2 regions of the Sedimentitalea sp. genome follow, and region 1 is predicted to be linked to the other one. Evidence: riboswitches for the same ligand, from Rfam matches in the RefSeq annotation. Region 1 holds a riboswitch; the other holds the start of a gene.
The links. Region 1 has a riboswitch for cobalamin ahead of ABJO75_RS19065 (DUF1636 domain-containing protein). Riboswitches for the same ligand answer to the same signal wherever they lie in the genome.
Positions count from the first base shown of each region.

Region 1 (4,883 bases):
CCCGCCACCCGGTCGGCAATGGCATCAATGCGGTCTGGTTGGGGCTGATGAACAAGCCTTGCGAATTGCAGGTCCGGATCACGTTGGCCGGGTTCCTTGAAACTGGCGACACCGGCAAGGATGCGGCCATCGACCTCTGGCAGGACGACATGCATTGCCAGATCGGCGGGCGACAATCCGCGCTCTGCCTCGGCCCATGCCTTTTGCGTCGACGTGGCCAAAGCCACCTGAAACACAGGTACATCGGCCGAGTCGAGTGGCGAGGGACCTCCATCGGTCCGACCGGAAAAGGCCGTGGCATTGACGATGGCGGCGGGCACGAGGGCCTGAACCTGCCGTGCCAGCCAACCCGCCGCTTCGGGAGCCTTGAGAGACGGCGCAAAAAGGGCGGCCACGTCATACCCGCGGGTGCGGAAGGCAGTGAACAGCGCCTCGATGGGCGCGAGGTCGGCGGCGGTTAGATAGGCGCGGTAAAACGTGATGAGAATACGGGGGGTGCCGCTGGCTGGGGCAAAGGCCGTCGCCGGACAGGTCACACCGTGTTCCGGCGTCCACGCGCCAACCTGTGGCAGGCTCTTGGAGCCACGCACTGGCCCTGCGTAAAGCCCGGCAGCCAACGCCAGTTGAGCCAGTGCTGCCTGTGCAGCCACGGTCCCGCCGGTATTGCAAAGGTGTTGCAGCCGCCCAAGGGTCGAGCGCGGCAAGGTCGAATAGTCATCAAGCCGGGAGTCGGACCGCCCGTCGGCGGGCAGGACCGCGACCGCCAACCCCTTGCGCGCGGCTAGGGATTGGACCTGTTGCAGGCCATAGGACCAATAGGGAACACCGCCGATCAGCCGGATCAGGACGCCTTTGGCCCCTTCAAGTGTCTGGTCAACATAGGTGTCGACCGACAGCGGATGTTTCAGCGCGGCGAGATTGGCCAGCCGCAGGGATGGCATGCGCCCCTCGGGACCACCGCCACGATGCCAGCCTGCCGCGAACGCGCCCAGATCGCTGTCGGAAAAGGACAGAACCACCAGATCAGCAGGGCTCTGCCCCAGATCCGTCGGGGTGTCCGTTTCTTCAAGGCCATGGCTTTCGCGAAAGACGACATGCATCGTGGCAGGCTTTTCTACTCGGCCACCGCAGGCATGCGGGTGAGGACGTCACGAATTGCAGCGGCATCGATATCGTCATGCTCGGCAATCACCACCAAGCGACTCAGACGGGGCTCATCAGCTTTCCAGGCGCGGTCGTACTGGTGCCGAACCCGTGCGCCAACCGCCTGAACCAACAGACGCATGGGCTTTCCGCTCACGGCGACATACCCTTTGACCCGCAGGATGTTTCGTTCATTTGCCAGACGTTCGATCCGGGCGACCAGATCGGCGGGATCGGATTGTTCGGGCAATTCGATGACAACGCTCTCAAAGTCGTCGTGTTCGTGATCGTCGGCGCCATCATGATGGCTGGGGCGGGCCTCCATATCGTCTTCGGCGGCGGCCTCAAGCCCAAGGATCACGCGCACATCGACGGCCCCTTCGGCAACCTCGACCACGGGCAGCGGTCGGGGGGCTTCGGCTGCAATGATCTCACGCGCCTTTGCGACGCCCTCCGGACCCGCAAGATCGGGCTTGGTCAACAGGATGATATCGGCGCAGCTGATCTGATCCTCAAACACCTCGGACAGCGGGGTTTCGTGATCGATAGAGTCATCGGCAAGGCGCTGGGCGTCGACGCGCGCCACATCTGGTGCGAAACGGCCTGCGGCCACGGCTTCGGCATCGGCAAGCGCGATAACACCGTCCACAGTAATGCGGCTGCGGATATCTGGCCAGTCAAACGCCTTGAGCAGCGGTTTGGGCAAGGCAAGACCAGAGGTTTCGATCAGGATGTGATCCGGGCGCGGGTCAAGCGCCATCAATGCCTCGATCGTCGGGATGAAATCATCGGCCACGGTGCAGCATATGCAGCCGTTGGACAGCTCCATGATGTTCTCGGCAGGGCAATCCGGAATCGCACATGATTTCAGGATATCGCCATCGACGCCTACATCGCCGAATTCATTGACCACCACGGCGAGGCGCTTGCCCTGAGGGTTCTGCATGAGGTGGCGGATGAGGGTGGTTTTGCCGGAGCCGAGAAAGCCGGTGATCACGGTGACGGGCAGCTTGGACAGGTTGGACATCAGGTCTCTCCAATCGGGGGGATGCGGGCGATACAATTCTTGCGGAAATGAACCGGGCGTTCACGCCAAGGTATCAGACCATCCGGTGTGGCATGATAGCGAGAGGCGACGTCCAGGATCATGTCCGCGTCACTGATTTCATCGAAATTGCCGTAGACATAGGTCCAGCGACCGGCACCGCCGCGCAGCACGATGGAACAGCCGCTGTCGCAGTTGGACAGGCATTCGACCGGGCGCAGCGTCACGCCCGACGGTACGTCGCCCGCAGCCAGCGCGTCATATAACTTGGCACCCGGGCGCGGGCCCTCAGTGTCGGTGGGCATTCCCTTGCGGCAGGTCGTGCAGACCAGCAATTCGACCGGGGTCGCCTGATCCTGTGTCTGAGTCATCCGGTCACTTCCCTGTTTCAAAAGCGGGGGAATAGCGGGCAAAGCCTGGGCCGGGCCCGTCACCGAGGCACCCCGCCCGGTTAACGTCACGTTTTGCTGGCAGGTCTCCCGGCTTGCGGATGTCAGAAAGCATCGGCCTTCTGGTGGACATCCCGCCTTCCCGACCCGGTGGTCAGTGGCTTGGGTGCCCTCTCCGTTCACGGTCGCGGGGGCGGCTGCGTCGTGCATTCCCTTTTCATCTGCTTTCGCAGAAACCAACACATCGCGGAATGGCCAAGGGGCGGCGTGTTGTCAAGAGTTTGGAGTGTTCAGGAGAAATTGATAGCCGCCTGCCGGCGTGTTGGGCATTTGCGTATTGGCAATAGAATTTCTATCTTCACAGGGTCATGGTTCTGGCGCGCATGTCTTTAATTCGGTCCGTATATGAAGTTCAAACGGCGATTGGAGAGTGTGATGCCTGTAGAAAAGATATCGGTATATGCGACGGATGGCTCGTATGCTACCAGAGGGTCGAGCCATGCAGGCTAATCTGGCAATCGCGAGTCCTTCAAGGGACAACATCATATTTGCTGTCAAATGGGCTGCTTCGATCATTCAAATCATGGGGTACACGGCGACCGGATTTGGCTGGACCCCGTGGAATCTCTACCTATTTCTAATCGGAGTTGTTGGCTGGTTTGCCGTTGGTGTGCTGTGGAAAGACAAGGCGCTGATGCTCGTTCATCTCGTCGCCCTTGGCGCGATGCTTGCCGGTATGACCAGCGGTTAGCGTGTCAACGGGCTGCAGGCCCAATCAGGGTGGACCCCGGCAAACCTGCCGGGGTCCCTGTGTCGGCGATCAAACTTTGAGGTTAGGAATGATCTGTTTCTTGCGGCTGACGATGCCGGGGAGGACAACGCTGTCACCAGTTGCGGTGGCATCAAAGCTATTGGCGGCGACGGTCTTGACCAGATCGTTGGGAACCAGAAGCGTGGCCTCTTCGTTCAGGATGTCCACGACAAACAACAGAACCTGATCCACGCCGTCCTCGGACGCCACGGTGGTCATGGTGTCGATCAGGCTGGCCTTACGGTCCAGAACCGTTGACGGCGATGTCGTTTCCAGAACCGAAACGCGGAATTTGGTGCCGTCGACTTCGTATTCCTTGCTGTCCATGCGCAACAGTTCGGCATCGCTGAACGAGGACACATCGGACTTGGCGGCGAACATCTCGGCGGCATAATCGGGGATCGAGATGCCCAGATCGGCGGCCAGCTTCTCGGCAACGGCCTTGTCATGCGGCGTGGTGGTCGGGCTGCGGAATTCCAGCGTGTCGGACAGAATGCAGGTCAGCGCGGTCGCCTTGGCCCACTCCGGCATCTTGGCGGTATCGTCGCCCATCAGGTCGTGCATAATTGTAGCAGTGCAGGCCAGCGGACGGATGGTGATGTCGATCGGCCCCTTGGTTTCCAGGCCGCCGACCAGCTTGTGATGGTCGATGATCGCCTGCACATCGGCGTTGTTGATGTTGGCGGGCAGTTCGGCGGGGTTGTTGGTGTCGACGATCACAACTGGGGCATCATCCGCAACGTCATCGATGATGGCAGGTTTGGGCAGGTCCCAGCGTTTCAGCAGAAAGGCCGCCTCGGTGTTGGGTTCGCCCAGCAAAACGGCTTCGGCGGGGGTGCCTTTGATTTCGGACAGATACCACGCCCAAAGGATGGGAGAGCCTGTCGAATCGGTGTCGGGGGATTTGTGTCCAAGAACCTGAATGGTCATCTGATGCATCCTGTGCAGGGGTGTAATTTGCGCGCGTTATAGGAACGTCACCCGGGGTTGTCACCCGTTGTCGCGCAGGCTGCGACCCTTGGTCAGAGTGCCGGGGTGCCGAGCCTCGCGTTGACTTTTGCGCAAGTGGTTGTGAGGGTGCGCTTGGATCGGCCGGACCTGTTGATGATTTCCCACGCACACAAGACCGTTTTTGTACACATCCCCAAGACGGGTGGGCAAAGTGTCGAGACCGTGTTTCTGGACGATCTGGGGTTGGCGTGGCGTGACCGCGCGGCGCTGATGCTGCGTCAGAACGACAACCGCAATGCCGGGCCGCAAAAGCTGGCGCATCTTTATGCAGACGAATATGTCGCGCGGGGCCATATGGTCGCCAAAGATTTTGACCGCTACCTAAAATTTTCTATCGTGCGGCACCCGTATGACAGGGCGCTGTCGGAATTTCGGTATCGGGCAAGGGCGGCGGCCAAGCGGGGTCAGAAGTTGGACTTGGATGATTTTCTGATTTCCGGAGCCTCTGATGATTATCTCGACAGCGCACGGCATCTGGTTCCTC
Region 1 is NZ_JBDWLR010000078.1:114,709-119,591, reverse strand. It holds gene cobN (cobaltochelatase subunit CobN) at 1-1,100, opposite strand, end outside; gene cobW (cobalamin biosynthesis protein CobW) at 1,115-2,170, opposite strand; gene ABJO75_RS19065 (DUF1636 domain-containing protein) at 2,170-2,559, opposite strand; cobalamin riboswitch at 2,640-2,833, opposite strand; gene ABJO75_RS19060 (DUF6552 family protein) at 3,077-3,328, shown strand; gene ABJO75_RS19055 (manganese-dependent inorganic pyrophosphatase) at 3,398-4,318, opposite strand; gene ABJO75_RS19050 (sulfotransferase family 2 domain-containing protein) at 4,493-4,883, shown strand, end outside.

Region 2 (4,883 bases), on a different contig from region 1:
TATGCCGATATCGGCCGGCCCCGTCAGCAGGGACGTTACAAACAACCCCACCAAGGTCATAACAAGAAGAAGGGTTAGACGGCTCACGGCTTTGCTCCGCTCAGGGTTTCGCGGGCCGCCACGAGGTTTTCAATCGCGCGCAGCACATAAGGTGTGCCGCAGACCCAGTCATGGTCGGTCATGGTGGCCCCGGCATGGTTGACGCGCAGCTTTTGTACCACCGGATGATCCAGAATGCCCTCGGATCGCGACGCACCCGGATATGGGCGTGCGGCAATCACGATCTCCGGTTCGGTCAGTGCCAGCACCTCAAGGGGAAGTTTCTCACCTGCCTCATACCCGGCTTCGCTGGCAGCGTTTGAAAACCCGGCCGCGAGCAGGATTTGACCTGCAAGCGTGTTGTCGCCGGACGTATAGCCGTTGGCGTAGTAAAGGATCGCGCGGGGATTGTGTTCGACCTCGGCGGTCAACACTTTGAGCCATGCATCAAAATCCGCCAACATGATCGCCGCGGCGCCTTGACGTTGCAGGACTTCACCCATCTGCGTAATCCGCGCGCCCACATCGTCCAGTGAGTAGGTCGGTTCGAACACGGCAACCGGAACGCCAAGCCGCCGCAACATATCCACCGTTGCGCGTGTCGAATAGGCTCCCGCAATCACCAGATCAGGCTGCATGAGATAAATCTCTTCGGCCAGCCCGTGATTGATCACATACTGCTCGGCCTCAACTGTCATTGCAGACGCGCGTGGATCCTTGGCGAGATAGGACACTGAATAAAGCTGATCCGGCCCCGCCAGAAGCATGGCGAGCTGGTCGGTGCAGAGGTTTATCGACACCACGCGAACCGGTTGAGCCACGGCAAACCCGACCCAACCGATCAAAGCGCAGAGTGCGAAGACCCCCACTCGCATCCTCAGAACGCCGCCCGCAGCCCGACATAGGCCGTGCGGCCCCGCGTGGCATAGCCCCAGGTATCGGAATACTCTTCGTCAAACAGGTTGGTGATACGACCGGTCAATTGCACCGTGTCAGTCAGATCGTATTGTGCGGCGACGTCCACCGTCACATAATCCGGCAACTCGGCAAGTTCGTAGCTGCTGAAAAACTGAGTGTCATAGTTCCCCGCGATATAGCGCAGATCCGCAGTGACGCTGCCACGACCCTGCATGAATTGCTGAGTCGCGCCCAACCACAACTCGTGTCGCGGGCGACGGACTTCGACCGTGCCATCCGCATTCTTCGCGTGCAGATAGGTATAGCTCAACTGCAGCTCAAGCGTATCGGTGGCCTGCAGATTGCCGCTGATTTCGATACCTTGCCGGCGGCTCTTTTCGCTTTCATTGATAAAGACAGAATTGCCAGTGGTAGGGTCAAATATTGATACGATTTCATCTGTGAGATTCGCGTGGAAATAAGTGACATCCACCAGCCCGCGATCTCCCCAGAATGGGACTTCGACACCAAAATCGATGCTTTGGTTCTTTTCCGGCTTTAGACTGGTGTTGCCGACAAAACCAAAGGTATCCGCGAAGAGTTCAAAATAGGTGGGATTGACTGACCCCGTCCCGGCCGACGCATGCAACCGCACACCGCTGCCGACAAAGGTGTAGGACCCGGCCAGAATCCACAACAGGTCATCCTCAAAGACCTTGTTGTCGTCATAGCGCAGCCCTGCCTGCAGGTTCAGGCCATTGTCCAATGTTCCGCGATACTCCATCGCCACCGAATTGGTCTCGCGCTCGTATTCCGGGTTGCTCGAGGAACTGTCTTGTTCCCATTCGGCCATGATATTCAGCAGGTGATTGGTAGAGGCGACTGCATAGCCGTCCAGCCCATAGCTCAGCAGGTATTTCGCGGCTGAACGATCCGCTTTGGTGGGCGTGGCACCATTTGTGCTTTGTTCGTATTCCGACCCTTCAAAGGTCAGCCGATGCACCAATCGTCCGTCCAAGGCTTCGTATTCCGCAAACAGGCTGCCAGACCGTTCCTTGCGTTCCGAGGTCTGGTTGGGATCGTCGATCACATATTCGTCTGCCGTGCTGGCGACATAGCTTGTCGTGTCAAACGCAAACTTCTCGTTTGACGCACGCAAGGTGAATCCCAACGTCAACCGATCCGTCACGTTGTAGTCGCCGGTCAAGTTCAGGGTGGATCGCCGTGTTCCGTCAAGTTCACCGTCGCTGCCAGAAAAATCATATCCGTCGTCGTCCAGACGCGACACGCCAAAGGCCAGGCCGCCCCGGTCAGACCGGACCGAAAACCGTGCCGAGGCGGCATAGCCGTCGCCGATTTCAACCGACCCGCCGTATTCAGTGCCTGTTGCACCCCGTTTGGTGATGATGTTGACCACACCGGCCGAGGCATTGCTGCCATAGAACACGGATTGCGGCCCGCGCAGAACTTCTATCCGTTCGATATTTGCGGTGTCCAGACCGGAGAGGATATATTCGCTGTCGCCAGCAGAGAGTTGCACCCCATCAACCATGATCAGCGTGTGATTGGCCTCAGCGCCGCGGATACGGACCTGCGTGAAGTTGTTTCCCGTCCCGCTGACCGCAAGGCCGGGAACCGCGCGAAGCGCATCCTGAACCGTCAGGATACCACGATCTTCGATGTCTTGGGCGGTCAGCACCGAGGCCGATTGCCCATAGCGTCGCTCTTCGATCGGGCTGAAACCGCCGGACACTATGATCTCGTCAAGCTCATATGGTGTCTGAGCCAGCGCCGGGCCTGCAGATACGGCGGAAATGGCTACGCAAGCCATGCGGATGGTACGGGTCATTCTTTCCCCTCTCGTTCAACCGGGAAACCGGTTGCACTACGTCAATATGTCGTATGAGGGATGGTTAACCCCCGCAGACGGTGAAGCCACCACAGCGGAAGAACCGCAGCCGAAACGCCCCTCGCGTTCAGACAGGGTGATCACCTCGGCAGGTTTCCTGACTCGCGGGTCAATGCTCAGCCGGACCTTCCCATCACGCAAAGCGTAACAGTGGTGTATACCGGCTTCGCTCACCGCTCACAGTTGCGGGGGCAGTCACGGATTTGGTGCCAATGTCGGCGGCACCGCACCGTGTTCCCTATTATCCGGACAACAGGTTGCCCGGACCGAAGCATCGAAACGGTTAACGCGATTTTAATATCTTGTGAAGAGCGTAATTCAGGGAACCTGATCGGTTTGACCATGCGCATCGAAACTGGCTTTGTTTGGCTCGAACCTGGCGTCCGGTGGCGAGGTAGCCATCTTGGCGACGTCATGGCGGGTTCGAATTTACCGGAATCCGACCCGCCGGATGCCGGGAGTGACGACAAGCGGGAATGGTCTAGCCAGAAATGAACGCGGTTTCAGCAGGCGCAACAATCACTGGCTCTTTCCGAATCTTGCAGGAAGGCTATATAAGCCATGAACATTGAGACAAATTCACGAAAACCGGACCCTCTGCCGCAATGACACAAGTGCCCGTAACGCTGTCGGACAAGACGGATGACGATTCAGACACGTCAATCCTTCTTGAAACGCGCCCAAAGACCAAGCGCCCTCCGCTGTACAAGGTGCTCTTGCTGAACGACGATTATACTCCGATGGAGTTTGTCGTGCATGTGCTCGAGCGGTTTTTCGGGCTTAACCATGCGCAGGCTTTTGAAATCATGCTGACGGTGCACAAGAAAGGTGTCGCCGTTGTTGGTGTGTTCAGCCACGAAATCGCAGAAACCAAGGTAGGTCAGGTCATGGACTTTGCCCGCCGCCATCAGCACCCTTTGCAGTGCACGATGGAAAAGGAAGACTAGGCCGCATCAATGTCCGCCCGGCTGCCTCTGGCGATTGATTCAGGTGGACTTGATCTGCCTGCGACCGGCGTGGTGTCGGTCTTGCATCCGGTTGCGATGACGGATTTGTCTGCGCTGCCTGCTGACCGGATCAAAGTCGTTCAGCCGTTCAAACCGGATTTCGACCATTTCCAGTCTTTGGGGTATTCCTGCGCTGCGTTCAGCGATGCGCCATGCGGGGCCGCACTCGTATGCCTGCCTCGCGCCAAGGCGCTGGCCCGTTCCCTGATCGCAAGCGCCTGCCAGCGCAACACCGGGCCTGTCATCATCGACGGAACCAAAACCGACGGTATCGACAGCATGCTCAAAGAGTGTCGCAAGCGCGTGGATGTATTCGGACCGGTGGCCAAATCACATGGCAAACTCTTTTGGTTTGATGCCAATCCGGAGGCATTTGCAGACTGGCAAGCCAGCCCGCAAACCATCGGTGATTTTGTCACTGCACCGGGTGTGTTCTCTGCCGACGGAGTCGATCCGGCGTCGGAGCTTCTTGGGCGCGCATTGCCAGAAAAGATGGGAAAACACGTCGCCGATCTGGGCGCCGGCTGGGGGTATCTTGCGGCACAGGTTCTGACGAGGAACGGGGTAGAACGGCTGGATCTTGTTGAGGCAGATGCCATTGCCCTGGAGTGCGCCCGCCAGAATGTTTCCGACCCCCGTGCCCGATTTCATTGGGCAGATGCCACCCGTTGGGCACCAGAAGAGCGTGTCGATACAATCATCATGAATCCGCCCTTTCACATGGGCCGCACCGCCGATCCGTCGCTGGGGCGCGCCTTTGTTACGGCTGCTGCGCGGATGCTGAAGCCGTCGGGGCATCTCTGGATGGTGGCCAATCGGCACCTACCCTATGAACGCACACTGGACGAGTGTTTCGCCAAGGTCGAGGACGCGGGTGGTGACAACCGGTTCAAGATCTTCCACGCCGTCCGCCCAAAGCCCACTGGTAAACCTACGCCCAACCGCACACGGCGCTGATCCGCGCCATTTCCATGCACGAGGAGTGTTTCCATGTCCTTTTCCATCGCCGGCAAGACCGCCATTGTCACCGG
Region 2 is NZ_JBDWLR010000095.1:57,881-62,763, reverse strand. It holds gene ABJO75_RS27280 (iron ABC transporter permease) at 1-60, opposite strand, end outside; gene ABJO75_RS27275 (ABC transporter substrate-binding protein) at 84-914, opposite strand; gene ABJO75_RS27270 (TonB-dependent receptor) at 917-2,785, opposite strand; cobalamin riboswitch at 2,915-3,131, opposite strand; gene clpS (ATP-dependent Clp protease adapter ClpS) at 3,451-3,792, shown strand; gene ABJO75_RS27260 (class I SAM-dependent methyltransferase) at 3,802-4,809, shown strand; gene ABJO75_RS27255 (SDR family oxidoreductase) at 4,843-4,883, shown strand, end outside.
Region 2: it holds a riboswitch for cobalamin, as region 1 does, so the genes downstream of both, ABJO75_RS27270 (TonB-dependent receptor) here and ABJO75_RS19065 (DUF1636 domain-containing protein) in region 1, are expected to answer to the same signal.